One region of the Pseudoalteromonas sp. SR44-5 genome, then DNA from elsewhere that is predicted to be linked to it. Evidence: predicted binding sites of a transcription regulator. Region 1 holds the regulator's gene; the other holds the start of a gene.
What was found. The regulator NrdR, encoded in region 1, represses ribonucleotide reductase genes. The targets are predictions, from matches to a motif close to AAACACNANATNTNGTGTTT.

Region 1 (15,802 bases):
CGGTAATTTTGCAGTTGGTTTTGATGCCTTAGGTGCGGCGCTTGCTCCTATTGATGGCACGTTATTAGGTGATGTTGTTGCGGTAAGTCCTAGCGAGCTTGACGAATTTATATGCTCTGGCGATTACGCAGATAAACTACCAAGCGATGCCAGTGAAAATTTAGCGTATCAGTGTTTAGTGCATTTTCGTGAACATGTAGCGCCAACAATGCCAAGCGTTAAACTGGAATTAAAAAAGAACTTACCAATTGGCTCGGGTCTTGGTTCAAGTGCTTGCTCTGTAGTAGCCACATTTGCGGCGCTGGATCAGTTTGCAGGTACTGCACTGAGCCAAGTGCAGTTAATTGAATTAATGGCTGATTTTGAAGCGATTGTCAGTGGCGGTCGTCATTACGACAATATCACTCCGTGTTACTTGGGTGGTTTGCAGCTTACTGGTGATTTAATTCCAAATAAATCAATTGCTTTACCGGTTGATGAGCGTTGGTATTACGTAGCGGCTTTTCCTGGTTTTTCACTTAATACCGCCAAAGCGCGTTCAGTGTTACCAAAACAGCTAAGTATGCATGCGAGCGTTGAATTTGCGCAGCGCTTATCAGCGTTTAGTACTTTATTGTTAACTAGCCGATTTGATGAAGCACTCTCTATCATGAGTGATGAAATAGCGGAGCCGCATCGTGCGCCACTGATCAATGGTTTTAGTGAAGCTAAAGCGGCGCTGCCAGAGTTTGGTGCTGAGATTGTCAGTATCTCAGGTGCTGGTCCTACATTATTTACCGTGTGCAAAACGCTTGAAGCTGCACAGCAATGCGCACAGTGGCTTGAACAAAACTATATTAATGAGCAAGGCTTCTGCCACATTTGTAAACTCGATAACGCCGGCACGCGTCAGCTATAAGAATTTAAGGAACTAATAATGCAATTACATAATTTAAAAGATGATTCTCAAAAAGTGTCGTTTGTTGAAGCGGTTAAAACAGGTTTAGGACGTAATCAAGGAGTATTTTTCCCTGAATCGCTCGCGCCTTTAGCTGATGTTGATAGTTTACTCGATATGGACTTTGTTACTCGTAGCAGTAAGATTTTATCGCATTTGATTGGTGATGAATTACCTGCTGATACGGTTGCACAAATGGTGCAAAATGCCTTTAACTTTCCGGTTAAATTAGTTGAAGTTGAAGACAATATTTATTGTTTAGAGTTGTTCCATGGGCCAACGCTTGCATTCAAAGACTTTGGCGGTCGCTTTATGGCTGAGTGCTTGGCACAATTTAGCCAAGGTGAAAAAACCACAATACTCACAGCAACCTCAGGGGACACTGGGGCAGCTGTTGCGCATGCGTTCTATAACAAGCCAAATATTGATGTGGTTATCCTGTATCCAAAAGGTAAAATCTCATTAGCACAGCAAAAATTGTTTACTACTTTGGGTAATAATATCCATTGCTACGCTGTAGATGGTAGCTTTGATGATTGCCAAGCGATGGTTAAAAATGCCTTTTTAGATGATGAAGTTAAATCTCGCTTAGGTTTAAATTCAGCTAATTCTATCAATATAAGTCGCCTTGTTGCACAAGTATGTTATTACTTTGAAGCAATAGCGCAATTACCAAAAGAGCAGCGCGCCAAAGCACATATCTCAATACCTAGTGGTAACTTTGGTAATGTATGTGCGGCGATGATCGGTGCGGTGATTGGTTTACCGGTCGCTAAACTTAGCGCTACAACCAATCAAAATGACACTGTACCGCGCTTTATCCTTGATAAAAACTGGGCGCCTAATGCCACAATCGAGTCATTGTCTAATGCCATGGATGTGAGTAAACCTAATAATTGGCCACGTGTACAAACCATGCTTGATAACAAATGGTTTAGTTATGATGATTTTTATTCAACTAGTGTTGATGAAAATGATACCCAAGCAGTGATGAAAAAAATTCATCAAACAGGCTATGTTGCTGAACCACATACAGCGATTGCTTATCAGGGCCTAAAAGCTAACTTAGCAACTGATTCTGCTGGTATTTTTCTGGCAACAGCGCATCCGGCTAAGTTTAAAGAAAGTGTTGAAGAGATTTTAAATATTGAACTTGAAATGCCAAAACCACTAGCTGATGCATTAGCTAAACCATGCTTAGCCGAAGATATCGCAGATGATTACGATATCCTGCGTGAAATATTATTAGCTAAACTAGGTTAGTTTTTACCCGCTCAGTAAAACTAAAAATAAACGGCATATGTGAAAGCAATGTCGTTTTTTATTGCTTTAAATTGTACTTAATAGCAGTAATGGAAAATTAAACTATTGAACGTGAACGGCGGTTTAGAACTCGTAAACAAAAAATTAAAATGGCTATAAGGCAGATCATAATCCCTGCAAGTATAACTAATTCATTCGCTACCCAATGGATTAGGAGTAATCCGCACATAAATAAAATAAATGGTTTAAATTCATAATAATAAAAGTGTTTGTTAACTTTAATGCGATTTACTTTATGATCTTTACGCCGTGAATTTGAGCGTAATCGCCAAATGTTGGCACCATTGAAGAATAAAAAAATACCAATGGCTGTTGGTAAAACAGTGCTGAAAAGTAAAATGCAAAGTCCGCCAACAATGACATAACAATAAGGAATTGATTCGTAGATAGGTTTAGCTAGCATAGTAAATTAGTTCATCATCCATGATTACATTGGTATCATAATAGTGTAAACAATCGCGAATGCAACAGATTAAGGTATAAATAATGTAAATGTTATTTGCTTTTATTCATTAAAATTTCTGATGCTTTAATAAAAAAATATCATTACAAAAACACTGTGAATTAAATTCAATCCCTGTTTAAATATGTTCATCTTTACACCATAGGCAAATTGACGTTTTCAGCGTATAATTCAGCCTTCAAAATACCATACACGTTGCCCTAGGAGCCCCCATGTTAGAACGTAGCATGAATATTTCGGATTTCGATCCAGAGTTATTTGAAGCAATCACTAAAGAGACTGCTCGCCAAGAAGAACACATCGAGCTTATCGCATCTGAGAACTACTGTAGCCCACGCGTACTAGAAGCGCAGGGTTCACAGCTAACAAACAAATATGCTGAAGGTTATCCGGGCAAGCGTTACTACGGTGGTTGTGAGCATGTTGACGTGGTTGAACAACTAGCGATTGACCGTGCAAACGAATTGTTTGGCTCAGATTATGCTAACGTTCAGCCTCACGCAGGTTCACAAGCAAATGCTGCTGTGTTCTTAGCTTTATTAGATGCTGGCGATACAGTGTTAGGTATGAGCTTAGCTCATGGTGGTCACTTAACGCATGGTTCACATGTAAGCTTCTCTGGTAAGCTTTATAACGCAATCCAATACGGACTTGACGAAGCGACTGGCGAGATTGATTACGCACAAGTTGAAGCACTTGCACTTGAGCACAAACCAAAAATGATCATCGGTGGTTTCTCAGCATACTCAGGTATTGTTGATTGGGCTAAATTCCGTGAAATCGCTGACAAAGTAGGCGCTTACTTGTTTGTTGATATGGCTCACGTTGCAGGCCTTATTGCTGCTGGTGTTTACCCAAGCCCAGTACCACATGCACATGTTGTTACTACAACTACGCATAAGACATTAGCCGGCCCACGTGGTGGTTTGATTATTTCTGCTTGTGGCGACGAAGCTATTTATAAAAAGCTTAACAGTGCAGTATTCCCTGGTGGCCAAGGTGGTCCTTTATGTCACATTATCGCTGCCAAAGCAGTGGCATTTAAAGAAGCACTACAACCAGAGTTTAAAGTATACCAAACTCAAGTTGTGAAAAATGCTAAAGCTATGGTTGCAGTAATGCAAGAGCGCGGTTATAAGATCGTATCTGATAAAACAGAAAACCACTTGTTCTTACTTGATCTAATTGATAAAGACATCACTGGTAAAGACGCAGATGCGGCTTTAGGTAATGCTAATATCACCGTAAATAAAAACTCAGTACCAAATGACCCACGTTCACCGTTTGTAACGTCTGGTTTACGTATTGGTTCACCGGCAATCACACGCCGTGGTTTTAAAGAAGCTGAGTCTAAAGAGCTTGCTGGCTGGATCTGTGACGTACTAGACAACATCAACGATGAGTCAGTACAAGCACAAGTAAAAGAGAAAGTTAAAGCAATCTGTAAAAAATTACCTGTTTACGCTTAATTGAGTTACAAACAGTAATTTAGATCACAATAGCCTAGTTTTTTGCTATTATAAAGGCCGCCTAAAAGCGGCCTTTTTTGTTTTTAACGGAAGCTGATACCTATGCATTGTCCATTTTGCACCGCAAAAGATACCAAAGTGATTGACTCGCGTTTAGTGGGAGGTGGCCACCAAGTAAGGCGACGCCGTGAATGCAATGAATGTCATGAACGCTTTACTACCTTTGAAGGTGCAGAGCTTGTAATGCCTCGGGTGATCAAACAAGACGGTAGCCGTGAACCTTTCAATGAAGATAAACTCCTTAATGGTCTACATCGTGCATTAGAAAAACGCCCCGTCAGTACCGAGCAAGTTGATGAAGTGGTCAATATTATTAAATCGCAATTACGTGCCACCGGCGAGCGTGAGATTTCCAGTCACCTGATTGGCGAATGCATTATGGAAGCGTTGAAAAAACTTGATAAAGTCGCTTACGTCAGATTTGCATCGGTATACCGTTCATTCGAAGATATTCGTGAATTTGGTGAAGAAATTGCCCGTTTGGGAGAGTGATATGAACCAATATCAGTTTAGCGAACAAGATTTCTTTTATATGACCCGAGCGATTGAGCTTGCCAAACAAGGACGCTTTACTACCACCCCAAACCCAAATGTTGGCTGTGTATTAGTAAAAAATGACGTTATTGTTGGTGAAGGTTTTCATCAAGTTGCCGGCCAAGGCCATGCTGAAGTGAATGCATTAGCAATGGCGGGTAGCCAAGCCTTTGGCGCAACTGCTTATGTCACGCTTGAACCTTGTAGCCATTTTGGTCGCACACCGCCGTGTGCCGAAGGTTTAAAAGCTGCTGGCGTGGTAAAAGTAATTGCTGCTATGGTTGATCCAAACCCGCAGGTAGCCGGTAAAGGTTTAGCTATTTTAGCGGACGCGGGCATTGAGGTTGCGTCAGGTTTGTTAGAACAACAAGCAAGGCTGTTAAACCGTGGCTTTTTAAAGCGCATGGAGCAAGGTATGCCATTTATTACCTGCAAAATGGCCGCAAGCCTTGATGGTAAAACGGCACTTAAAAACGGTCAAAGTAAATGGATAACGGGCCCTAAGGCTCGCCAAGATGTGCAACTACAGCGCGCACAAAGCTGCGCTATTTTAACCGGTGCGGACACAGTATTAGTTGATAATGCAAAACTCAATGTTCGTGTTGAAGAGCTGCCAGAGCCGTTACCAACGCAATTACCTGTACGCCAACCTGTACGTATTATTATTGATTCACAAAATCGTTTAACACCTGAGCTAGCATTATTTAGCATTGCCAGTGAAGTAATTATTCTTACCACTGAACTTGATAAATCACAGCAATGGCCTCATTACGTAAGCCATATTGTAGTACCAGAAAAAAATAATAAAGTTGATTTAGTGGCTGCCATGAAACTTCTAGCGCAGCAACAGTTTAATCATATTTGGTTAGAGGCAGGGGCAACCTTAGCGGGCCAAATGACTGAATGTAATTTAATTGATGAATATATTGTTTATCTGGCGCCGAAGTTGTTAGGGAATGACGGCAAAAGCTTACTAAACTTTACAGAGCTGACAAGTATGCAGGACGTTGTTAATTTATCAATTAATGAGAGTGTGTGTATCGGTGACGATATTCGTATCACGGCGACACCACGCAAAGCCTCATCTAAACCAAATAACTAAAGAGTAACCACTATGTTTACTGGGATCATCGAAGCGACGGGCACTATTAGCGAGTTACAACAAAAGCAAGGCGATTTAGCTATCCGCATTAAAAGTAATAACCTTGATATGGCCGATGTAAATTTAGGCGATAGCATTGCAACTAATGGGGTTTGCTTAACGGTTGTGGCCAAGCACAGTGATGGATTTAGCGCTGACTTATCAAATGAGACGATCAGTTTAACGGGATTTGCTCACTATAAACAAGGGCAAACTGTAAACCTTGAGAAAGCCATGCAGCCAGTATCTCGTTTAGGTGGTCACTTAGTTTCAGGGCATGTTGATGGCATCGCGACTATTACCGCAATTACGCCTAATGCGCGTGCCGTTGAGTACTGGTTAAGCACCGATGTAGAACTAATGAAATATATTCCTTATAAAGGCTCGGTATGCATTGATGGTATTAGCCTAACAGTAAATGCAGTAGCAGATAATAAATTTAAACTGACAATTGTGCCGCACACTAGTGAGCAAACAACTATTGCTGATTTTAAAGTAGGCACGCAAGTGAACTTAGAAGTAGATCAAATCGCGCGTTATTTAGAGCGTTTGATCAAAGGGGCAGAGCAGCCAGCTAGTTCAGATATTTCGATGAGTTTACTCGCCCAAGCCGGTTTTATTAAATAAACGCACTCCACAACTTACACGAGCAGATTATGAATTTACACAGCGCACAAGAAATTATTGATGACATTAAAGCCGGTAAAATGGTTATTTTAATGGATGATGAAGACAGAGAAAATGAAGGCGATTTAATTATCGCAGCCGAGCACATTAGTGCTGAAGCGATCAATTTTATGGCCACTCATGGTCGCGGCTTAATTTGCCTAACAATGACTCAAGAGCGCTGTGAGCAACTTGATTTACCATTAATGGTAAAAAACAATGGTGCGGCATTTTCGACTAACTTTACGATGTCGATTGAAGCATCGAAAGGTGTGACTACGGGAATTTCTGCTGCAGATCGCGCTCGTACTGTGCAAGCTGCGATTGCCAAAGGTGCTGTACCAAGTGATATCGTTCAACCTGGGCATATCTTTCCTATTATGGCACAACCAGGTGGCGTATTAACGCGTGCCGGTCACACTGAAGCCGGTTGTGATTTAGCCCGCTTAGCCGGTTTAGAGCCTTCATCAGTAATTGTGGAAATTCTTAATGCTGATGGCACCATGGCGCGTCGTCCTGATTTAGAAGTATTTGCTGAGCAACATAATATCAAAATTGGCACTATTGCTGATTTAATTGAATACCGTAACATGAATGAAACCACCATTGAGCAAGTGGCAAAATGTAAGTTGCCAACCGTACATGGTGAGTTTGATTTAGTTACTTATAAAGATACCATTGACGGCCAGTTACATTATGCGCTGTTAAATGGTGAGGTTAAAACGAATGAACCAACCTTAGTACGGGTTCATTTAAAAAGTACCTTCAATGATATTTTGTTATCTGATCGCAGTGCCGATAGAAGCTGGGGCTTGTCAGATGCGATGGCTTATATTGCAAAGCATCAAGGTGTGTTAGTTATTCTAGGTAAGCAAGAATGCACCGAAGAACTAGAAGCGACAGTCAAAGCGTTTGCTGCAGAAGATGCTGGTGAGACGGTCGCGCATCGTAAATTCCAAGGTACTTCACGCACCGTAGGCGTAGGGTCACAAATTTTAGCTGACTTGGGCATTGAAAAAATGCGTTTGATGAGCTTGCCTAAAAAGTACCATGCGTTATCGGGCTTTCACTTAGAAGTGGTTGACTACGTAGAGCCACAATAAGCACAACGCTTAAACTAGGCTATTATTTTATTTATATGGTATGATACGCAGCAATTTTTGCGCAATCGCAACCGCTTGAACTTATTTTTTAGGGTTATCGAATGAAAATTATTGAAGGTAATAAATACGCTCCTGGCAAGAAATTCGCTATCGTTATTTCTCGTTTTAATGACTTTATTGGTAGCAGCCTATTAGCTGGTGCTGTTGATGAATTAAAACGTACTGGTGGTGTATCTGATGATGATATTACCGTAGTTTATGTACCAGGTGCGGTAGAATTACCTTTAGCGGCGAAACGCGTTGCAGCAAAAAAAGAGTATGATGCAATCATCGCTTTAGGCGTTGTGATCAGAGGTGGTACACCACATTTTGATCTTGTCGCTGGCGAATCAAATAAAGGCTTAGCGCAAGTGTCGCTTGAGTATGATATCCCGATTGCATTTGGCGTATTAACCACTGAAAGCATTGAGCAAGCGATTGAACGCGCTGGCACTAAAATGGGCAACAAAGGCGGCGAAGCTGCTTTAGGCGCACTTGAAATGGTTAATGTGTTAGATAAAATTTAAGTTTAAGGAATTTTTGTGAAACCAGCAGCAAGACGTAAAGCACGTATCTTAGCACTTCAAGCCGTTTATTCTTGGCAATTAAGTGGCAATGCCATTGCCGATATCGAACAACAAATGTTGATCGAAAACGATGTGACTAAAATTGATGTTGAATACTTTAAAGATCTTTCGCGTGGTGTTGCTATAAATCATAAGCAACTAGACGAAGCAGTATCGCCACATTTAACTCGTCCATTTAACGAGTTAGACCAAGTTGAACGCGCTATTTTACGTTTAAGCAGCTATGAGCTGAAATTCCGTGAAGATGTACCTTATAAAGTTGCTATCAACGAAGGTATTGAGCTTGCTAAGATATTTGGCGCTGAAGACAGCCATAAATTTGTTAATGGTGTACTTGATAAAGCGGTAAAGCATTTACGTAAGTAATGCGACCGTAAAAGGAGAGCCGGCATAGGCCGGCTTTTTTGTGTATGAAGGAATTTGAATTAATAAATCGCTACTTTAAAGGTCGTGGCATAACTCGTCGCGATGTTAATTTAGGGATTGGTGACGATTGTGCATTGGTTACTGTTCCTGAAAATTGTCAGTTAGCGATTACCACCGATACACTGGTAGCAGGCGTACACTTTTTTGATGACATCGATCCGCGTGCATTAGGCCATCGTGCCCTGGCCGTAAACTTAAGTGATTTAGCTGCTATGGGGGCTGAGCCTACGTGGGTTTCGGTTGCTTTAACGTTGCCAAATATTGATGTTGAGTGGCTGGAAGAATTCACCGAAGGCATGCATGAAATCGCAGAGTATTTTAATGTGCAAATCATTGGTGGCGATACCACGCAAGGGCCGTTAACAATTACTATTTGTGCTAAAGGTACAGTGCCTGCAGGTAAAGCACTGCGCCGAAGCGGTGCTAAAGTAGGTGACTGGGTTTATGTTACAGGGCCGCTAGGTGATGCCGGGCTTGCGATTGAAGCTCGTAAGCAAGAGATTAAGATTGCTCCAGAGCACTTAAGGTACGTTAATCAACGATTTGATTACCCAACTCCGCGTGTTGCTGCGGGGCAAGTATTACGCGGTTTAGCATCATCAGCGATTGATATCTCAGATGGTCTATTGGCAGATCTTGGGCATATTTTAGCTCTGTCGCAAGTTAGCGCTTGTATTGATGTGAATAAAATACCAACCTCGGATGCATTGCGTGCTACTTTAGAACGAGATCAACAACTGCCGTTTATCCTCAATTATGGCGATGACTATGAGTTGTTATTTACGGTACCTGATAGCAATAAAAGTATGCTGGAAATGAAATTGCGCCAGTATGGTGTAGATGCAGCCTGCATTGGACAAATAAAAAGTGGTGAAGGCGAGGTTGAGCTGATGCTCGATGGCGAAAAATTAGCATATGATGATGCTGGTTTTGAACACTTCACCAAGGAGTCGGTTTGAATAAACCTGCATTATTTAATTTAAAGCGCCCTCATCAATTTTTTGGTTTGGGCTTTGGTTTAGGGTTAGCGCCTAAAGCGCCGGGTACGTTTGGTACCTTTGCTGCGCTACCGTTTATTTTTACTACTATGTATTTCCCGCTGTGGTTACAAATTGTATTTGCGGTAGTTATTAGTATTTTTGGTATATGGGCATGTGGCAAAACCGCTGATGATCTGGGAGTACATGATCATCCCGCGATTGTATGGGATGAAGTTGCCGGATTTTACATTACCATGATCGGAGCTGCATTAAGTTGGCAGTCTTTGTTAGTGGGTTTTTTGTTATTTCGTTTTTTTGATATCGCTAAACCAGGTCCTATTCGCTTTCTTGATAAGCGGGTTCATGGTGGTGTAGGTATTATGGCGGATGATGTTTTAGCTGGTATATTTTCTTTAATTTGTGTTCAGGCATTGTTTAAAATGGGTTATTTGCCCTTTTAACCTTAGTTTTGCAACGAGGTATTGACGTTATGATGCGATTTTTATTGGTTATTATTGTGCTGTTCTGCAGTATGCCAAGTAAGGCGTCAATTACCGACTATGTTGTAAAACAATGGAATATGCAAAATGGCTTACCATCGCAGTCACTTAAAAGTGTCGTGCAAGATAAGCAAGGCTATATGTGGCTGGGAACTCAGTTTGGCCTCAGTCGCTTTGATGGCAATACATTCACTAATTACAACACCTTAAATAGTAATTTCTTACCCAGTAACGGCATTAATAAATTACTAGTCGATAGCGAAGGCTATTTATGGATTGGTACTAAAGATGGTATTGTGGTCATCGATCCCACCACTATGGCAGCGCAAGAGTTTAGTGTAAAAGGCCCTGTACGCGATGTTATCGAAGATGCGAAAGGCAGTATTTGGATAGCAGCGAATGGCCTGTACTTTGTATCTCGCAATCAGATCAATGTCAGCGCAGTGCATGACTTACTAGTCCCTGTAATGAGTGCCAGTTCAGTAAAGCAGATTGTTGGTACTGTCAGTCAGCTGGCATTATCGCCAGAAGGGATCTGGCTGGTGAATGAACGATACTTGCTACGGTTAACTAATTCCTCCTCTGATTTTGCAAAATTACGCTTAGAACTAACTGCTAAGGTATCTATACCTGAGCGTTTAGCACAAACGATTATTCACGATTTAGCATGGCTGGAAGGCAACTTATATTTAGCGTCAGAGCTCGGTGCTTACTTTTTAGATTTAGATGACGAGTTAAGGCCCTTTCCACTGCCCAATGCGAATAACTCAGCGGTTTATAAATTTATGAGTGACTCAAATGGAGCACTGTGGATTTCGACCTATGGGCGCTTACTGTTTCGAGACAACTCCGGCGATTGGCAATGGGTTGAACCGAGCCAACTTGACCAAAGTATTTGGTTTGCTGATTTATATCGCGATAATGATAATAATATTTGGCTTGCGAGTTTTAGTGAAGGATTATGGCTTGCGCACGAAGGCCGAATAGAACGTCACTCAGCTATATCACAAATGACCGAAGCGGTTATGGCCATTAGCCAAGCGCCCGATGGGAGATTGTGGGTCGCTAACCGCAGTGGTGTAGGCTACTTTGATTTAGATAAAAACTTTATCAATCAAATCCCAAGTAATCAATACGGACGTGCAGCCGTGCATGATTTACAGTTTGATGGCTCACGTTTATATATCGCCACTGGACGTGGTGTGTATATTTATGAAAACAACACCTTGTTCACTGTCCCTGGACGCGCTTTAAAAGATAACCCGGTGTTTGCGATTAGTCGCTCCAGCAAAGGAGGCTTTTGGCTTGGTACTGGCCGGGGTATGTATCGGCTTAGTTACGGTGGTTTAACCCCATTTGCTTATAACGCATTTTTAGGCAGTAAGTTTATTACTTATGTCGTTGATGAAGCTAATTTTGGTTTAATTGGCACTAGCAAAGGCGCTTACTACTTTACCGATCGTGGTATTGAAAAAATTGGCGATCAAACGAGTCTTGAAGGTGCTTATGTTACAAGCATCTTAAACATTGATGGAGTTGGTATATTAATCGGCTCATTAAATGATGGTTTATTTTATCGAAGCACACAAGGGCATTGGCGTCAGTTAGATGCTACCAATGGCTTACCTTACGGTTCTATTTTTAGTTTACGTTATGATGAAAAGCTCAAGCGCATATGGGTTAGTACCATGAAAGGTGTCTACCGAATGCCGGTTGAACAGTTTAGTACCGATATTGAAAGCTTAAAAGTAGAGCAGGTTATTTCGTCATACGATCGTCAACTTGACGGTAAGGCCAGCCAGTGTTGTACCGGCCTTGGCCATGACGCTGTGGCGGAGTTAGGTAATTCAATGTGGTATCCGAGCCTACAGGGGGTCGTGGAGATCCCTAAGGATATTGAGCTGTTTGGCGTTAAACCATTACAGCCAAAGGTTGAGAGTTTAAATACTGGGATACGTAAACTTGCAACAGCTGCATTAGGGCGTAATCCTGAATTAGAAATCGATGAACGTGATATCACCCTTAAATATACAGCGATAGACTATTATGCACCGACCAGTATTGAGTTTCGCTATCGTTTAACTGGTTTAGACAGCGATTGGCGTTATGCTAATACCCGTCGTGAAGCTATTTATACCAATTTACCGCCTGGTGCATTTTTGTTTCAACTTGAGGCTAAACGACAAGGTGAAGGCTGGCAGAAGGCGCAACGTACGGAATATTCATTTGTGGTACCAAGACGGTTTGATGAAACAATTTATTTTCGGTTGTTGATCACTGGTAGTTTTATTTTATTATTTTATTTAGTGTTTTGGGTATTTAGAAAGCAAGAGCGCCGTAAGCAAACCGCGCTTGAAAGTCTGATCACGGAGCGCACCGGGGAGCTGCGACAAGCTAATGATAAGCTAAATCAAGTTAACTCACAGCTAAAGCTTATGAGTCACTCAGATGAGCTTACTGGGCTGAGAAGTCGTCGCTTCTTATTTGATCAACTACCAAAAGATATAGAGCACTTTCAGCGTAACTCACAATCATTACAAGCGCAGGGAAAATCCTTGGTGTTGCTAATCATTAATTTTGATAATTTTAGCCGCATTAATGACGCTTATGGACCGATTGGTGGTGATAGTTGTTTGCAGCAAATGGCTGCATTGCTTAACTCTCGTACCCAAGGATCTGATTATGTTGCCCGTTGGAGTGGTGATGAATTCTTGTTACTGCTACGTGACTTTAAACGCACTGCAATCGATAGTTATGTTGCGCAGCTATGTAAAGTAATCGCTGATCACACATTTAAGTTGCCCAGTGGTGACAGTATAAACTTGACCGCATCGATTGGCTTTTCATTTTACCCATTACCATTATTAGGTGGTCAGGTTATTGGTTGGGAAACCTCTGTCAACTTAGCGGATATCGCGCTACATCAAGTTAAAAAGCGCGGTGGCGATGGTGTTGCAAACATCACCTTTGATGAACAATTAGATGCCTTTGAGTTTGAGCAAACCAACAATGTTGAGCAACAACTGAGTGTATTACAAGCTAATGGTTTAGCAGATATCAAAGTGTGGATGCGCTAATTGGCTAATTATGCGTTTGCTTATTCTAAGACTGCTGTTAGTTAAAGATAAGAAATGCCTTAACTCGAAAAGTTAAGGCATTGGGAGGCCAACTAAAGGCAGTTAATTTAACTGTCCTTGATGGTTAGCGATTTAGCCAGCTTGGTAAAATAGCAACAGACTCAGGAGCTGTGAATGAGTAGCTTACGCTGGCTGCAATATCACCGCTGGGGCTATTGAGAATATTATCAAACCGCATGACTAAGCCATTTGATTTTTCGGCTACGTATAAATGATTGCCGGTAAACATAATATCGACAGGATTACCGAGCATGGTTGCAGGTCCGGCGATATTGACACTGACATTGTTCAAACCTGATCCGGTTCCTGCATTATTTAATACAAATAATTTACCATCAGTGGCGTCAGCGGCACTGCCTACATCTGAGACAATTAATGAGTCACTTAGTGGATCGTAATCAATGCCATGTATATTGGTAGGGGCTGGGAATGCGACTCCTGCTGTTGCGGGTGTAATTAAGCGATCTTCCCCGGTTACAGTGCTCATACCCGCCATTAGCTTGCTTTTAACTTCATCAAAAACAGCAATAGTCCCATTGGTTAATGCCACAAATGCTCTATCAGTAGTGACATCATAGTCAACATCCCATGGACGTGCACCACCGCTTGCTGTGAGCGTCAAAAGGGGCGTTACATCACCCGTAGTACATGTTGAGAATATTAATATTCCCGGTGTTGTGGCATTGTTTTCAGCGACAAAAATCATCCCACTGTCTGATGCTACATCAATACCTTTTGGCGAGATTAGGCCGGTATTACTGCCGCTGATGATAGAATCTTGGCTTAGTGTAAATACCTCGCCATCACGGTGCATCGCGACTTTATTGGAAATAACAATTCCACCTACAGAGGTTGTGCTGTTATCAAAGCTCGCATAGCTGTTACCGGCTTTATCAAAGGCAACACTTTCGATTGTTTGACTTGCATTATAACTGCCAATTTCACTTGTTAACTGTGCATTTAGACGTGAAATTTGTCCTGTTGTAGGGCCTGCCGCGCTTGGATTACTACTTACAGCAATACCCATCAATGGCATATTAGTCATATAACTGTCAGATACATCAGGCATATCATTATGCATCACTGTTGCGGTTATTGACTCTGGCTTAATCGTTGCGGTGACGCTATCTGGACTAATGTCACCACTGACGCCATTAAAGATATTGCTAAATACCAGAATTGCATCATTAGATTTTTCTGCAACGCGTAAGTCGCTACCAGTCAGGCTGATATCCACAGGGTTACCAAGCATAGTAGCAGGGCCAGCGATACTGCGAGCAACCGTGGTATTGCCAGTAGCAAGGGATGCGTTGTTGATCACAAATAATGCGCCGTCGGTTGCATCACTGGCACTGCCGACGTCAGAAAGTACTAATTTATTTGTATCAGCATCATAAACGATACCATGAATATTAACGGAAACTTTGTTACCGCTTGCATCACTGGGTGTGATTGTACGAGTTGCCATAGCGGTAAAGCCACCATCTACATAATTATCGTATACTGCAACATCACCATTAGTGAGTGCCACATATAAGCGATCGTTTATATCATCGTATGTTACATCCCACGGTTTTGCGTCTGTAACTGTACTAGCTAAAGGCGCTGCATTTCCTGCGGCGGTAGCACCAAAGACAGTGATCTGCATGGCATTAAAGTCAGCGGCAAAAATGAGTCCGCGCTTATTTGATATATGAATACCTTTGGGATTGACTAACGTAGTGTTGCTGCCGGTAATGGTACGATCACGATTACTGTCAAACATACCCCCATCGGCACGGCTTAATACTTGGCAAACGGTGCTAAGAGCGCCATTACCAGAATCGCTGGCTTGAATTAAATTACCTAAGCTATCAAATGCAACACCTTCATTTGCACCACTATTAAATGTTTTTAACTTTGCAGCATTTTGATTAATCAAATCAACGGTGCCTGCATTATCAGCACCATTATTAGCCAAAATAAAAGTTGCTGCTGCAAATCCTGGAGTACCATCTGATCCATTCGTGCCATCGCTACCATTTGTACCATCAGCACCATTACTACCATCGACGCCGTCCATGCCCATTTCACCTTGCGGGCCTACAGAACCATCTTTTCCATCATCGCCACTACAGCCGGTTAAGCCAATCAAAATTGCTAGAGTAAGCGCAGACAAACAAAGTTTACTGGTCATTAATTGTGCGTGAATAGATTTGGTGCTTTCGCCTGATTTTAACGTTTTCATAACTTGTACCTTCTTAAATATTCCATCAAATGTGAACATACAAAGAGCTTGGCTTAAAACAGCTTATACCAATCGTGTTAAGTTGTTAGTCATTTATAGCGACGGATAAATAGAGTGATAACAAGGCATAAATTTTTATATGTAGTTGTTCTACATGAAAAATTCATAACGCCGTTAGCGCTTTATTTAGCACGCTAGAAAGGCTAAATA
Region 2 (15,802 bases), on a different contig from region 1:
TGAAAATCTGGCTTGGTCGCAATATAAGATGTGACCAGTTTATCTATTTGGTCTAGTACATCTTTAATATCATTATTTTGTTTTGCTAATAGCTGTAATAAAAAACTAAAGCCACGAATTGTCGGCTGACGTTTTAAACTATCAGTTAAAAATTTAATTGCTTGTTCGGTATGCCCTTGCTCAAGTAATGCTTGGCAATGTTTTATTTTTATTAGCACCCCACCCTTATCAAGTAGCTGCTGTAATAATTCATGAAATTGGTGGGTTAAGTTTAATTGCTCATAACTGTGAGCTAAATCATCTATAAACAAGGGGGCAAAAAAAGTGAAACTACAGATCAGCTCACGCCAATAATAAATTGCTTTTACGTAATCTTCTTTTGCAAATGCTGATTTACCTAATTCATATAATGGGCGGATCGCTTTATGATTTAGGCTAATGGCTTTGCGCATAATTTGCGGATCATTGCTAAGCAACGCAGCTTCACAATAAAAGTTAGCAATGGCTTTGAAATGTTGCGGCTTTGAAAATAAATCACTGTGTGCTTCAAACATATTGATACCCTTTTCCCATTCGCGTGTTTGCGAATATAGATTAAGTATCGGCTCTAATGCATCACTGTGGTTGGCTTTTACTAACCACACTAAATGTTCTTCGGCGCCATCAAGCAAACCCGCCATAATATAATCTTCAGCAAGTTCAAGGCGACTAGCAGCAGCTTGTTGTTCATTAAGGCTTGGGTGTTTGAGCAGTAATTCGTGGATTTTTATTGCACGATCTAATTCACCTCGGCGGCGAAACATCGTTGCTAATGTAGAATAATGTTCAACAGAGTCAGCGGCGACTTCAAGCAAGTTGATGAGGTGCTCAAGGCCTTGATCTTCCTCTCTGTCGAGTAAAAACTTTAAGCCTTTACTGTATTCAGATGTGATCTGACGATTAAGTTGATGAGCTTGGTTTTTAGCGCTATTTTTACCCATGATCCAGCCATAACCGGCCGCAACAGGTAAAAGTAAAAACAAAAGCTCAATCATAGTTAGGTGTCTTTATTAGCAACAAGCTTATTATTATCTTTTTCAGGCGCTAATTTTTTTTTCAAACGATAGTTTTGCCACTTTAATTGCGAAAACAATTTAAAGCTAATAAAACAACCAATTGCGACACCTAAAGCAAAGCAGATACTTATTATCATTGCGAGGGGTAAAGTATTGCTGGCAATAATATAATTTATTTGCACTAACTGTGGATTTTGCGAACCAAGTACAAATGCAAAAATTAAGCATATTGCTACCAGGATAATTTTTAATACCCTAAACAAGTAACTACTCCAACTAAATAACTAGGCAATGCTCGCGTTTACGCGATCTCGTAACTCTTTGCCTGGTTTAAAATGTGGTACGTGCTTACCTTCTAACTCAACCGTGTCGCCAGTCTTTGGATTACGACCTGTGCGAGGTGAACGAAAGTGTAATGAGAAACTACCAAAGCCACGGATTTCAATACGATCTGAGCTTGATAATGAGCCGGCCATTTGTTCAAGAATTTCTTTAACAGCATTCTCAACATCTTTCACAGGTACATGCGCGTGTTGCTCGGCTAATTGTTCTATCAATTCTGACTTAGTCATAACGTTTCCTTAAAAAGAGATAAAGGAAGGGCAACACTGCCCTTCCAATTAAGACTGATTAATTAGTCTTTTTGTGCATTTGCGAATGCAGCTGCCATTGCGTTTTCGAACACTGGCTCTTCTTTCTTAAGCTTTTCTAGTACTTCTTTCTCTTCTGCTTCGAAAAGAGCTTTAACTGAAAGGCTTAAAGTGCGGTTCTTACGATCAACACCAACATATTTCACTTCAATTTCGTCGCCTACAGAAACAACAGTAGTTGCATCTTCAACGCGCTCTTGAGCGATATCAGCTACACGGATGTAACCTTCAACGCCTTCGATAAGTTCAACAGTTGCGCCTTTCGCATCAACTTCTGTCACTTTACCTTTAACAATAGCACCTTTTTTGTTTGCATCAAGGTAGTTATTGAATGGGTCAGCTTCGATTTGCTTAACACCTAGAGAGATACGTTCACGCTCTGGGTCAACTTGCAATACGATAGCAGTGATTTCGTCGCCTTTCTTGAATTCACGTACAGCGTCTTCGCCAGGTGTATTCCAAGAAATGTCTGAAAGGTGTACAAGACCGTCAATACCACCGTCAAGACCGATAAAGATACCGAAGTCAGTGATTGATTTGATCTTACCAGTAACTTGATCGCCTTTGTTTTGAAGACGAGCAAATTCTTGCCAAGGATTAGCAATACATTGCTTAAGACCAAGTGAAATACGACGACGTTCTTCGTCGATTTCAAGAACCATAACTTCAACAGTGTCGCCTAAGCTAACAACTTTAGAAGGATGGATGTTCTTGTTAGTCCAATCCATTTCAGAAACGTGTACTAGACCTTCAACGCCTTCTTCGATTTCTACGAAGCAACCGTAATCTGTAAGGTTAGTTACACGACCAGAAAGTTTAGAACCTTCTGGGTAACGACCTGCGATAGCTGCCCATGGATCTTCACCAAGCTGTTTAAGGCCTAGAGATACACGAGTTTTATCTTTGTCGAATTTAAGAACTTTAACTGCGATTTCGTCGCCAACATTAACGATTTCTGAAGGGTGCTTAACACGCTTCCACGCCATATCAGTAATGTGTAGTAGACCATCAACACCACCAAGGTCAACGAATGCACCGTAGTCAGTAAGGTTCTTAACGATACCTTTAACTTCTTGACCTTCAACAAGGTTAGCAAGAAGCTCTTCACGTTCTTGTGAGTTTTCAGATTCGATAACTGCACGACGTGAAACTACAACGTTGTTACGTTTTTGATCAAGCTTGATTACTTTAAATTCAAGCTCTTTGCCTTCAAGGTGAGTTGTGTCACGTACTGGACGAACATCAACAAGTGAACCAGGTAGGAAAGCACGGATTGAATCAACTTCAACAGTGAAACCGCCTTTAACTTTACCGTTGATAACACCAGTAACAGTCTCTTGCTCTTCACATGCTTTCTCAAGACGGATCCACGCTTCGTGACGCTTCGCTTTCTCACGAGAAAGGATAGTTTCACCGAAACCGTCTTCAATTGCATCTAGTGCAACATCTACTTCGTCGCCAACAGCAACTTCTAGTTCACCAGCAGCATTTTTGAACTGCTCTGCAGGGATAGCACTTTCTGATTTAAGACCAGCATCTACAAGTACAATGTTGTTCTCGATAGAGATAACTGTACCTTTAACGATAGAGCCTTGCTCTGCTTCAAAACCCTTTAAGCTTTCTTCAAATAACTGCGCAAAATTTTCTGACATACGAATATACGTCTCATATATTATTACCAATAAGCAACCATGCTGCATGGGGTTGTTAAAATAGCACTGGCATCCTGCTGGCGCATAAATAGTTTATCGTCGTTTTGGAAGTTTACCTTCGACAATCGCTGCATCTAATAAAGTCATAACCTTATCAAACACTTGCTGTGCATTAAGCTCGCTAGTATCGAGTTCAATAGCATCGTCAGCTGGTACAAGCGGCGCAACAGCACGATTCATATCGCGGTCATCACGTGCTTGAATATCTTCTAATAGACCACTAAGTGTAACATCAAGACCGCGTTCATTCAACTCAACAAAACGTCGGCGCGCGCGTTCTTCTGCACTAGCGGTTAAATAAATTTTTAATGGAGCATCTTGGAACACCACAGTGCCCATATCGCGGCCATCGGCTATTAGCCCATTTTCAGTTCGAAATGCACGTTGGCGCCGTAATAATGCTTCTCTAACGCGCGGTAAGGCTGCTACTTTTGAAGCGGCAGCTCCTACTTCTTCATTTCGAATTGTTGTTGATACATCTTCACCTTCCAGAATAACCTTTCCAGCGTTAGTTTGACTATCAACTAAAAACTGCACATCTAAGTTAGCAGCTAAAGGCACCAATGCCTCTTCGTTGTCTAGTGCAATTTGGTGATGAAGTGCTGCTAGTGCTAATACGCGATAAATCGCGCCACTATCCAGTACATCCCACCCTAATTTATCGGCTAACAAGCGACAAACAGTTCCTTTACCTGAACCACTTGGGCCATCAACGGTGATCACGGGCATTAATAACGCCTGCATTTAAACCTCCTGCAATGCACACCAAAATAAAACTGCGACATTATACGTTACTTAATTAAATATATCCGCTTTTTGTATGTAACTTTTTATATTTCAACTTTAGTCATTTATTGACTAACCGATGCTAGTACATTGAAAAATGTTGGAAATGTCTTGTATGTACACTTAGGATCATTGATAGTTATTGGCTTGCCGCCTACCGCTACCATGGCAAAACACATCGCAATACGGTGGTCGTCATAGGTATCAATCGCCACATCGTTAAAGTGTTTTGGCGGTGTTATTTCGATGAAATCTTCACCTTCAATAACCTCTGCGCCCACTTTACGCAGCTCTGTCGCCATTGCATGTAAGCGATCAGTTTCTTTTACGCGCCAGTTATAGATATTACGAATAGCGGTTGGACCATCTGCAAATAACGCCACTGTCGCAAGGGTCATCGCCGCATCAGGAATAGCATTGGCATCGATATCAACACCTTTTAATTCGCCTTTACGTACCACTAAGCGCTCGTCATACCAATCTATTTTAGCACCGACCTGCTCCATCACTTTTGCAAAGCCGATATCGCCTTGCACAGATTTTGCACCTACACCTTTGATCTCGATTTCACCACCGGCAATTGCCGCCGCAGCGACAAAGTAAGATGCACTTGATGCATCCCCTTCAACCATAATACGCTCAACAGCTTGGTATTGCTGCGCACCTTTTACAGTAAAGGTTTTATAGTTATCGTGAGTTACCGATATGCCAAAGCGAGCCATTACATCTAAGGTAATATCAATATACGGTTTAGATACCAACGTCCCCTTAATTGTAATGCACGTATCGCCATTAAATAACGGCGCTGCCATTAATAATGCGGTAAGAAATTGGCTCGAAATACTGCCATCAATTGCAACGTTGCCGCCATTAATTTGCCCACCAACAATTTTAAGTGGCGGATAGTCTTTATTTTTTAAATAACTAACATCCCCACCGAGCGCTTGTAATGCATCAACTAGGTGACCAATTGGACGTTCCTCCATACGTGGCTCGCCAATTAGTTCATAGTTTCCCTTCACAGCGGCTAAAACCGCAGTCAGTGGGCGATACGCAGTGCCTGCATTACCTAAAAACAATGGCTCAGCTGGAGTCAAAAACTGCCCGCCAACACCTTTTACAGTGGCTACAGTTTTATCATCATTAAGACTGACATCAACGCCCAATAATTTTAATGCACCAAGCATATGACGAATATCATCACTGTCTAATAAGTTTTCTACAACCGTTGTGCCTTGCGCAAGTGCCGCTAACAATAAAATACGATTTGATAAACTTTTTGAGCCAGGTAAGGTAACACTGCCATTTACTAGATTGATTGGCTCTAAGCGTAACTGCTCCATTAACTGTGCTCCTTGGCAAATTTCGCCATAAAGTCAACTAACGCTTGTACACCGGCAAGTGGCATGGCGTTGTAAATACTCGCACGCATACCGCCAACAATACGGTGACCTTCAAGTGCAAGTAAGCCAGCTTCTTTTGCTTGGGCTAAAAACTGTGCATTTAAGCTTTCATCATTGAGCCAAAAAGGCACATTCATACGTGAACGACAATGCTTAGCAACCTTATTACTATAAAACGGTGATTCATCAATAAAGCCGTACAGCAGTTCGGCTTTTGCTATATTTTGCTGTTCCATGGCTTTAACACCACCATTTTTCTCAAGCCAGTCAAATACTTCTGCCGCTAAATACCAAGCAAACGTAGGTGGCGTGTTATACATGCTGCCTTGTTTTACTTCGAGTGCGTAATCAAATATACCTGGCTTTGCAACCCCTTCACGCTCAAGCAACGTTTTACGAATGATCACAATGGCAAGGCCTGATGGACCAATATTCTTTTGTGCACCAGCGTAAATTAAATCAAACTGATCAACATCAAACTCACGCGATAAAATAGTTGATGACATGTCTGCAACGATCGGCGCTGTTGGGTGACTTGGTACATCAAACACTTCAATGCCATCAATGGTTTCATTTGGACAATAGTGGATGTATGAAGGATCGGCTGGAAATTGCCACTCACTAACTGGTTTGATAGAAAATTGCTCATTTGTGTCATTACGGACATCAAGCTCAGTGACGGTAGTGAATTTGACCGCTTCGTCAACCGCACCTTTAGACCACACACCATTTTCACAATATACGGCGTCTTTACCTGCTTGGTGCAGGTTCAGTGGCACTGCAGCAAATTGGCCTCGACCACCGCCATGCATAAACAGCACTTCAAATTCATCGCTGATATTCATTAACCGGCGTAAGCTTGCTTCACATTGTGCCGTTAATGCTAAAAATTCTTTACTACGGTGACTGATCTCCATCACCGATACACCTAAATCTTGCCAATCAAGAAATTCTTTTTGTGCTTTTTCCATCACAGCTGGCGGCAACATTGCAGGCCCAGCACAAAAATTATATATACTCATTACCTTTCCTCATTCCAGTAATTTAACAATTGTTTTTAATTGCTAATTTTAACAATTAATTTTTTTGATTTTTATAGTAAAAAAAAGCGGCCGAAGCCGCTTTAATGATTAATGTTATGCCTCTGGAGGATTATCCCCAGCGTCATCATTAACAGTGTCGACTAGTTCAACGCTTTCACCTTCGATAATAGCGTTAAGCTCATCGATTTCGATCTCTTCGATACGTTGTAAACCAACTACTTGCTCTTCGTCAATAGTTCTTATCAAAATAACACCTTGGGTATTTCGCCCAACGGTAGAAACCTCATTAACACGAGTTCGCACCAGAGTACCTCGATTAGAGATAATCATGATTTCATCGTTATCGTCAACTTGTACAGCACCAACTACAGCACCGTTACGCTCACTTACTTTGATTGATACCACACCTTGAGTCGCACGACTCTTAGCAGGGTAGTCACTGAGCAATGTACGCTTACCGTAGCCGTTTTCTGTCACGGTTAAGATAGCACCATTCGTCTTAGGTACAATTAATGATACAACACGTTGGCCTTCAGGCATCTTAATACCACGAACACCTGTAGCAGTTCGGCCCATCTGACGAACACCCTTAAACTTGATTTCCGGGTTACCGTTTTCACCAAGTACTGGGTTGCCATTTTCATCTAAAACAGGTGATTCTTCAGCTTCTTTAAAGCGAACAACTTTACCAGCATCAGTAAACAACATGATTTCGTTGCTACCATCAGTGATATCGACACCAATCAAGCTATCACCGTCGTTTAAGTTAACGGCAATAATACCGCTAGCACGTTGACGGCTATACGCAGTCAATGGTGTTTTCTTCACGGTACCAAATGCAGTTGCCATAAAGATGTATTTATTTTCTTCATACTCACGTACTGGCAAGATAGCCGTAATACGTTCGTCGGCTTCAAGCGGCAATAAGTTTACAATTGGCTTACCACGGGCTGCACGACTGGCAAGTGGTAATTGATACACTTTAAGCCAATATAAGCGACCTGCCGTTGAGAAACAAAGAATCGTGTCGTGAGTATTAGCAACTAGTAGACGTTCAATGAAATCTTCATCTTTCATCTTGGTTGCTGATTTACCTTTACCACCACGGCGCTGTGCTTCGTAATCAGACAATGGCTGATACTTCACATACCCTTCGTGAGATAGGGTTACTACCACGTCTTCTTCAGTGATCAAGTCTTCAAGACTAATATCATGAGCCGCTGCATTAATTTCAGTACGACGTTCGTCGCCGTATTGCTCTTTAATTTCAACTAACTCATCGCGGATAACTTCCATTAAACGCTCAGGATTAGCAAGAATATATAAAAGCTCGGCAATTAAATCTAATAACGTTTGGTATTCGCTTAGAATCTTTTCATGTTCAAGACCTGTAAGCTTGTGTAAGCGTAAATCTAGAATTGCTTGGGCTTGTTGCTCAGAAATATAATACTGACCATCACGAATGCCTAAGTCATCCGCTAACCAATCTGGACGGGCAACATTTGCTTCACCAGCTTTTTCAAGCATGGCTTTTACATTACCTAATTCCCACGGGCGGCTAGCAAGTGCTACTTTAGCTTCAGCTGGCGTTGGTGAGTTACGAATAAGCTCGATAATTGGGTCAATGTTAGCAAGTGCAATTGCTAAGCCTTCAAGCATGTGTGCACGATCGCGGGCTTTACGTAGGTCAAATACCGTACGACGGGTCACTACTTCACGGCGGTGAATGATGAATTCTTCAAGCATTTCTTTTAAGTTGAAACACTTAGGCTGGTTATTGATCAACGCAACCATGTTCATACCAAACACAGTTTGTAACTGAGTTTGTGCATAAAGGTTGTTTAAGATCACTTCGCCTACGTCACCACGTTTGATCTCGATAACGATACGCATACCGTCTTTATCTGATTCATCACGTAATGCACTAATGCCTTCAATCTTCTTATCTTTAACAAGCTCAGCAATCTTTTCGATTAAGCGGGCTTTATTTACTTGATAAGGGATCTCGTGAACGATGATCGTTTCACGATGGGTTTTTTCGTCAACTTCAATTTCCGCACGTGCACGCATGTACACTTTGCCACGGCCAGTTAAATAGGCTTGTTCAATGCCTTTTTTACCGTTGATAATTGCCGCAGTTGGAAAATCTGGGCCCGGAATATAATCCATTAGTTCATGAATGGTTAATTCAGGGTTTTGAATAAGTGCTAAACAGCCATTCACAACTTCAGTTAAGTTATGAGGAGGAATGTTCGTCGCCATACCTACCGCAATACCCGATGAACCGTTCACTAATAAGTTAGGCACTTTGGTCGGTAATACGTCAGGAATTTGCTCTGTACCATCATAGTTAGGTACAAAATCAACAGTCTCTTTTTCAAGATCAGCCAAAAGCTCATGAGACATTTTCGCCATACGGACTTCGGTATAACGCATTGCTGCTGCTGAGTCACCATCAACTGAACCAAAGTTACCTTGGCCGTCAACTAACATATAACGTAAAGAGAATGGCTGGGCCATACGTACGATTGTGTCATACACCGCACTGTCGCCATGGGGATGGTATTTACCAATTACATCACCAACCACACGGGCTGATTTTTTGTAAGGCTTATTCCAATCATTATTAAGCTCGTTCATAGCAAACAAAACGCGGCGGTGAACAGGTTTTAAACCATCACGTACGTCTGGTAGTGCTCGTCCTACTATTACGCTCATTGCGTAATCTAAATAGGAGTTTTTTAACTCGTCTTCAATATTGACTGGCAGAATTTCATTGGCGAAATCAGTCATTTGATATCACATTCCTTCAGTATTGACCCACGAAAGTGCCACATATGGGCGCTTGCGGGGATTTAGTTATTATTACCAAGTCATGCTACCACAATTTATTTAGATTTACAGGCGCTAAATCTTTGCGATTTATTAATTTACCCCTATATAATGGCCTGAGATTGACGAGGAAGTTTTTTATGACCGAACATCAGAATGTAGATAGTGCAGAAATTGCAAAGTTTGAAGCCATCGCTGAGCGTTGGTGGGATCGTGAAGGCGAATTTAAACCCCTTCATGAAATTAATCCATTAAGATTAGATTTTATTGCCGACAAGGCCAAAGGCTTATTCGACAAAGAAACACTCGATGTCGGCTGTGGTGGCGGTATATTGAGTGAAAGTATGGCGCGAATGGGCGCACATGTGACTGGTATTGATATGGGTCAAGAGCCGTTAACCGTTGCGAAACTACACAGTTTAGAAACCGGTGTAAACGTTGACTATATAAAAATACCTGCCGAACAGTATGCCAGCGAACACCCTGCCCGCTTTGATACTATTACTTGTATGGAAATGTTAGAGCATGTGCCAGACCCTGCATCTATCATTCATGCAGTAGCAGAATTAGCGAAACCTGGTGCCGATGTATTTTTCTCCACATTAAACAAAACCCCAAAAGCATATTTGTACGCAATTATTGGGGCGGAAAAATTATTGAAGATGGTGCCTGATGGAACCCATGATCATAAAAAGTTTATCAAACCAGCACAACTCATTGCATGGGCAGAACAAGCGGGCCTCAAAGTACGTGCTAGTGCGGGATTGAGTTATAACCCTTTATCAAAGCAGTACAGCTTAAATACCGATGTAAGCGTTAATTATATTCTGCATTTTGAGAAACTAGCGTAATGGCTGGTTTTAACACAGCAACCCCCGCAATTGATTACGACGCCTTTATTTTTGATTTAGACGGTACATTACTCGATACCGCAGATGATTTAGGGGCTGCGCTAAATTACGTACTCGCTGATCATAACCAACCATCAGTAACCGCTGATATATATCGCCCTGCAGCTTCTAACGGTGCAATGGCGCTGCTTGCAGCTGGATTTGGTCAGCAATGGCACGATCACCCAAATCAAGCTGACTTACGCCAGCAGCTATTAACTGCCTACGCAGATAATATTGCCACCCATAGTCAATGCTTTACTGGAATTGCACAATTATTGATCGCACTTGATCAACAACAGATCAAATGGGGGATCATGACTAATAAACCTGAGTTTTTGACTATTCCATTAGTTGCTGCAATTGCTGAACTCAAAGATGCACAAGCAATTGTCAGTGGTGACACCCTCGATATCGCTAAACCATCTCCTTTACCTTTACTGCATACAGCCCAACTGTTAGATGTTGATCCGAGTCGTTGTTTGTATATCGGTGATGCGCAGCGTGACATAATTGCAGCCAAGGCTGCAAACATGCATAGCGCTGCTGCGTTGTGGGGCTACATCCCTAGTGAAGCTGAAGCATTGAGTTGGCAAGCCGATTTTAATTGGCAGTCACCTATTGATGCATTTAACCATATATAGTGCCATGTTAAATTTTAACCACTACATATTGTGATCGTGTTACTTTTTGCACATTGTTTGTTGATAAAAAAAGCAGCCAAAATTTATTTTTAAAATGCGTAAATTTAATCGATCATCAGTTGATTTTTATAAATTTCATTTTAATCAGATGGTCAAAGGTTAATGGCTACTAACACAAGCATGTTATCCCAACGTTATCCACAATTAGGGGCGTTTATGCCCCTTGCAAATGATCGCATACCACACTATCTTGTGATCTAGAATTTGATGAACACCAGATGTTGTGGCTAAATGTTATTCAATTAAATTCGCGCTAATACAGTTTTATTGCAATAAAAAATTTATTTTAAGAAAAATGTGTCACTAAAAAATATTATATCCCAAGGAATACAGGCAAAACTATGAACCAACAGCTATCTGTAAGCAAACGTGACGGCCGTAAAGAGTCACTTGATTTAGATAAGATCCATCGCGTTATTGCTTGGGCCGCCGAAGGTCTAAATAATGTGTCTGTCTCACAAGTTGAGCTGAAATCGCACATCCAGTTTTATGATGGTATTCGTACTGAAGACATCCATGAAACCATCATCAAAGCGGCCGCTGATCAGATCTCTAAAGAGTCGCCTGATTATCAATATTTATCAGCCCGCTTAGCTGTATTCCATTTGCGTAAAAAAGCCTATGGTCAATTTGAGCCACCGCGCTTGTATGATCATATCGTTAAGTTAGTTGAAGATAAGCGTTACGATGCACACTTACTAGCTGACTACACAGAGCAAGAAATTGATCAACTGGATGAATACCTTGATCATGGACGTGATTTAAACTTCAGCTATGCTGCTGTTAAACAGCTTGAAGGTAAATATTTAGTACAAAACCGTGTTACGGGTGAAATTTATGAAAGCGCACAGTTTTTATATATTTTAGTTGCGGCCAGTTTGTTCTCTGATTACCCAAAAGAAACGCGTTTAGACTACATAAAGCGTTTTTACGATGCGGTGTCATTGTTCAAAATTTCATTACCTACGCCTATTATGGCGGGAGTTCGTACCCCTACGCGTCAATTCAGTTCATGTGTACTGATTGAATGCGGTGACAGCCTAGATTCAATTAATGCAACCTCATCAGCGATTGTAAAATACGTATCGCAACGTGCAGGTATTGGTATTAATGCTGGTCGTATTCGCGCACTAGGTAGCCCTATTCGCAATGGTGAAGCATACCACACTGGTTGTATCCCGTTTTATAAGCACTTTCAAACGGCCGTTAAAAGTTGTTCGCAAGGTGGTGTCCGTGGTGGCGCAGCAACCCTGTTCTATCCACTTTGGCATCTAGAAGTTGAAAACTTATTAGTGCTTAAAAACAACCGTGGTGTTGATGATAACCGCGTTCGTCACTTAGATTACGGTGTACAGTTTAATAAACTAATGTACTCACGTTTGATCAAAGATGATTACATCACATTATTCAGCCCGTCTGATGTGCCTGGTTTATATGATGCATTTTTTGAAGATCAAGATGAATTTGATCGTCTTTACGTACAATATGAACAAGACGAGTCAATTCGTAAAAAACGTATTAAAGCGATTGAGCTGTTTTCAATGTTTGCACAAGAGCGTGCTAGCACTGGCCGCATCTATTTACAAAACGTTGACCACTGTAATACACACAGCCCGTTCATCGCTAAAGTGGCACCAATTCGCCAATCTAACTTATGTTTAGAAATTGCATTACCAACAAAACCACTTAACAATGTTAATGATGAAGAAGGTGAAATTGCACTGTGTACGCTGTCGGCCTTTAACTTAGGTGCGATTGAGTCACTGGATGAACTTGAAGAGCTTGCAGAACTTGCGGTACGTGCACTTGATAACTTACTGGATTTCCAAGACTACCCGGTGCCAGCAGCACATAATGCAACGATGGGCCGTCGTACACTCGGAATAGGCGTAATCAACTACGCATATTACCTTGCTAAAAATGGCAAACGTTATTCTGATGGCAGTGCCAATGCATTGACTCACAAAACATTTGAAGCAATTCAGTATTACCTGATGAAAGCCTCAAATGAACTGGCTAAAGAACGTGGTGCATGTCCTAAATTTAACGAAACAACGTATTCGCAAGGTATTATGCCAACCGATACGTACAAACGTGATTTGGATAAAATTTGTGATGAACCATTGCATTTAGATTGGGATACATTACGTGCCAATATTAAAGAGCATGGTATGCGTAACTCAACGTTATCTGCGTTGATGCCATCTGAGACATCGTCGCAAATTTCAAATGCAACTAATGGTATTGAACCACCACGTGGTCATATCAGTGTTAAAGCCAGTAAAGATGGTATTTTAAAACAAGTTGTACCTGAGTATGAACGCCTTAAAAATAATTATGAATTATTGTGGGATATCCCATCAAATAAAGGTTATTTAGAATTAGTGGGTATTATGCAAAAGTTTGTTGACCAAACAATCTCTGCCAATACTAACTACGATCCAAATAAGTTTGAAGGTGGTAAAGTACCAATGAAGGTCTTATTACAAGATTTACTGGGTGCTTACAAACTTGGCGTTAAAACCCTTTACTACCATAACACCCGTGATGGTGCATCTGATATGCAAGAAGATACACCAGAAGTGGAAGATGATGATTGTGCAGGCGGTGCGTGTAAAATCTAATCGGTAATAAATATAAATTGGAAGCGGGCTATACGCCCGCTTTGCCCTGTTCGTTTTTTGAGTGATCTTATGTCTTATACTACTTTTAGCCGAAACCATAATAACCAATTACAAGAACCGATGTTTTTCGGCCAAACCGTTAACGTATCGCGTTATGATCAACAGAAGTACCCTATTTTCGAAAAGCTAATTGAAAAACAACTATCGTTTTTTTGGCGTCCTGAAGAAGTCGATGTAAGTAAAGATCGGTTAGATTTTCAGGCTTTACCTGATCACGAAAAACATATCTTTTTAAGTAACTTAAAATATCAAACATTGCTTGATAGTGTGCAAGGTCGCTCGCCTAATGTTGCGTTACTGCCAATTGTGTCGATCCCAGAACTTGAGACCTGGATTGAAACATGGGCATTTAGTGAAACAATCCATAGCCGTTCATATACACATATTATTCGTAACGTTACCCAAGCCCCTGAGCTTATTTTTGATGATATTGTTAGTAACGAAAAGATCAGTGAACGTGCTGATGCCGTAACTAAATATTACGATGAATTAATTAATAAAGTGGCTGTGTATAACTTATACGGTGAAGGTAAACATGAACTTAATGGCGAAACAGTTCATATCAGTTTATTTGAACTTAAAAAGCTTTTATACCTTGCAATGATGTCAGTGAATATCTTAGAAGCGATCCGTTTTTATGTCAGCTTTGCCTGTTCATTTGCGTTTGCAGAGCGAGAATTAATGGAAGGTAACGCTAAAATTATTAAGCTGATCGCCCGTGATGAAGCGCTTCATCTTTCTGGTACTCAGCATATTTTGAATATTATGCAAGATGGTAAAGACGATCCTGAAATGGCTATCGTAGCAGCCCAGTGTCGTGATGAAGCGATCAAGATGTTTGTTGATGCTGCTGAACAAGAAAAAGAATGGGCTGAATACCTGTTTAAAGATGGTTCAATGATTGGCTTAAACAAAGATATTTTATGCCAATACGTTGAGTACATTACTAATGCTCGTATGACTGCAGTTGGTTTACCAACACAGTTTAAAACCAGCAGTAACCCTATCCCATGGATCAATTCATGGTTAGTGTCAGACAATGTACAAGTTGCTCCACAAGAAGCGGAGATCAGCTCATACCTTGTAGGCCAAATTGACTCTCAAGTTAATGCCTCTGATTTCGGTGACTTCGATCTCTAATGACCAGCAACAAAACTGCAAAGATCCACTTTGCAGATAATAGCCAGTGTGTAGATTTTGACACTGGCTGTCATTCCCTTTTAGACTGCCTAGAACAACAGCAATATGAAATTCCTTTTCAGTGTAGAGAAGGATATTGTGGTGCCTGTAGAGCAACCCTAGTAGCAGGGCAAGTCACCTATAACGAAGAACCACTCGCCTTTGTACGTGATGGAGAAGTACTGCTGTGCTGCTGTAAACCCGATGGCAATATCACTCTCAATTTGAAGTAATTTGTTAATGCCAGTCAAACTGCTTTGTTTCATAGCAATGTATTTTATCACTGATCATTAAACTACTTTCATCTATGGTTACATCCCAATTTAAACTGCGGGTTAAATCCACCTGAATATCATCAATAAACTGCTGGTCAATCTCAATAATATGGCTATTATCAAATAACTTTAACCGTGACTGAGATTGCGTTAACCATTCACTATTGCCCGTTGTTAAAATTAATAATTCATCCACTTGCTTAGCGATCTTAACTAATTCATCAAGGTCAGGTTTATCAACACTTAACCAGGTTTTATAATGTTCATCCAACGCTTGAATTCCTACATCTGGCTGTAGTTTATCAGCAAGTTTATTAAGCACTGCATGGCTGTCATAAGATAAAATACAATAGCCTAACAGCTTTAAAACAAAATGCTCCAGTGTTTCATTTTTAGTCAACGCTGTGGTAAAAATTTCTTTGTGATTACGCTGATGACGCAGATCAGCTATGCTAAATCGCGCTTTAAAAATACGTGTTTTATCAGACATAATATTCACCAGTCTCGCCGTTACTCCTATTGAGTATAGCCCAATCTGATATAAGCACGTTTATTTTAAAGTTATGGTATAACATTATTGATCAGCACA

Region 2: the regulator NrdR is predicted to act here: its motif matches at 11,285-11,304, upstream of nrdA (class 1a ribonucleoside-diphosphate reductase subunit alpha).

The regions. Positions count from the first base shown of each region.
Region 1 is NZ_JACJDT010000016.1:55,219-71,020, forward strand. Features, by position in the region: gene thrB (homoserine kinase) at 1-898, shown strand, start outside; gene thrC (threonine synthase) at 917-2,200, shown strand; gene glyA (serine hydroxymethyltransferase) at 2,936-4,192, shown strand; gene nrdR (transcriptional regulator NrdR) at 4,295-4,744, shown strand; gene ribD (bifunctional diaminohydroxyphosphoribosylaminopyrimidine deaminase/5-amino-6-(5-phosphoribosylamino)uracil reductase RibD) at 4,746-5,888, shown strand; gene H5154_RS11060 (riboflavin synthase) at 5,901-6,554, shown strand; gene ribBA (bifunctional 3,4-dihydroxy-2-butanone-4-phosphate synthase/GTP cyclohydrolase II) at 6,584-7,696, shown strand; gene ribE (6,7-dimethyl-8-ribityllumazine synthase) at 7,798-8,262, shown strand; gene nusB (transcription antitermination factor NusB) at 8,278-8,688, shown strand; gene thiL (thiamine-phosphate kinase) at 8,733-9,707, shown strand; gene H5154_RS11085 (phosphatidylglycerophosphatase A) at 9,704-10,189, shown strand; gene H5154_RS11090 (ligand-binding sensor domain-containing diguanylate cyclase) at 10,219-13,305, shown strand; gene H5154_RS11095 (hypothetical protein) at 13,430-15,592, opposite strand.
Region 2 is NZ_JACJDT010000004.1:197,616-213,417, reverse strand. Features, by position in the region: gene lapB (lipopolysaccharide assembly protein LapB) at 1-1,034, opposite strand, end outside; gene H5154_RS03900 (lipopolysaccharide assembly protein LapA domain-containing protein) at 1,037-1,318, opposite strand; gene ihfB (integration host factor subunit beta) at 1,340-1,627, opposite strand; gene rpsA (30S ribosomal protein S1) at 1,690-3,357, opposite strand; gene cmk ((d)CMP kinase) at 3,451-4,161, opposite strand; gene aroA (3-phosphoshikimate 1-carboxyvinyltransferase) at 4,269-5,546, opposite strand; gene serC (3-phosphoserine/phosphohydroxythreonine transaminase) at 5,546-6,628, opposite strand; gene gyrA (DNA topoisomerase (ATP-hydrolyzing) subunit A) at 6,743-9,442, opposite strand; gene ubiG (bifunctional 2-polyprenyl-6-hydroxyphenol methylase/3-demethylubiquinol 3-O-methyltransferase UbiG) at 9,622-10,332, shown strand; gene H5154_RS03860 (HAD family hydrolase) at 10,332-11,015, shown strand; gene nrdA (class 1a ribonucleoside-diphosphate reductase subunit alpha) at 11,417-13,699, shown strand; gene nrdB (class Ia ribonucleoside-diphosphate reductase subunit beta) at 13,769-14,899, shown strand; gene yfaE (class I ribonucleotide reductase maintenance protein YfaE) at 14,899-15,171, shown strand; gene H5154_RS03840 (YaeQ family protein) at 15,176-15,703, opposite strand.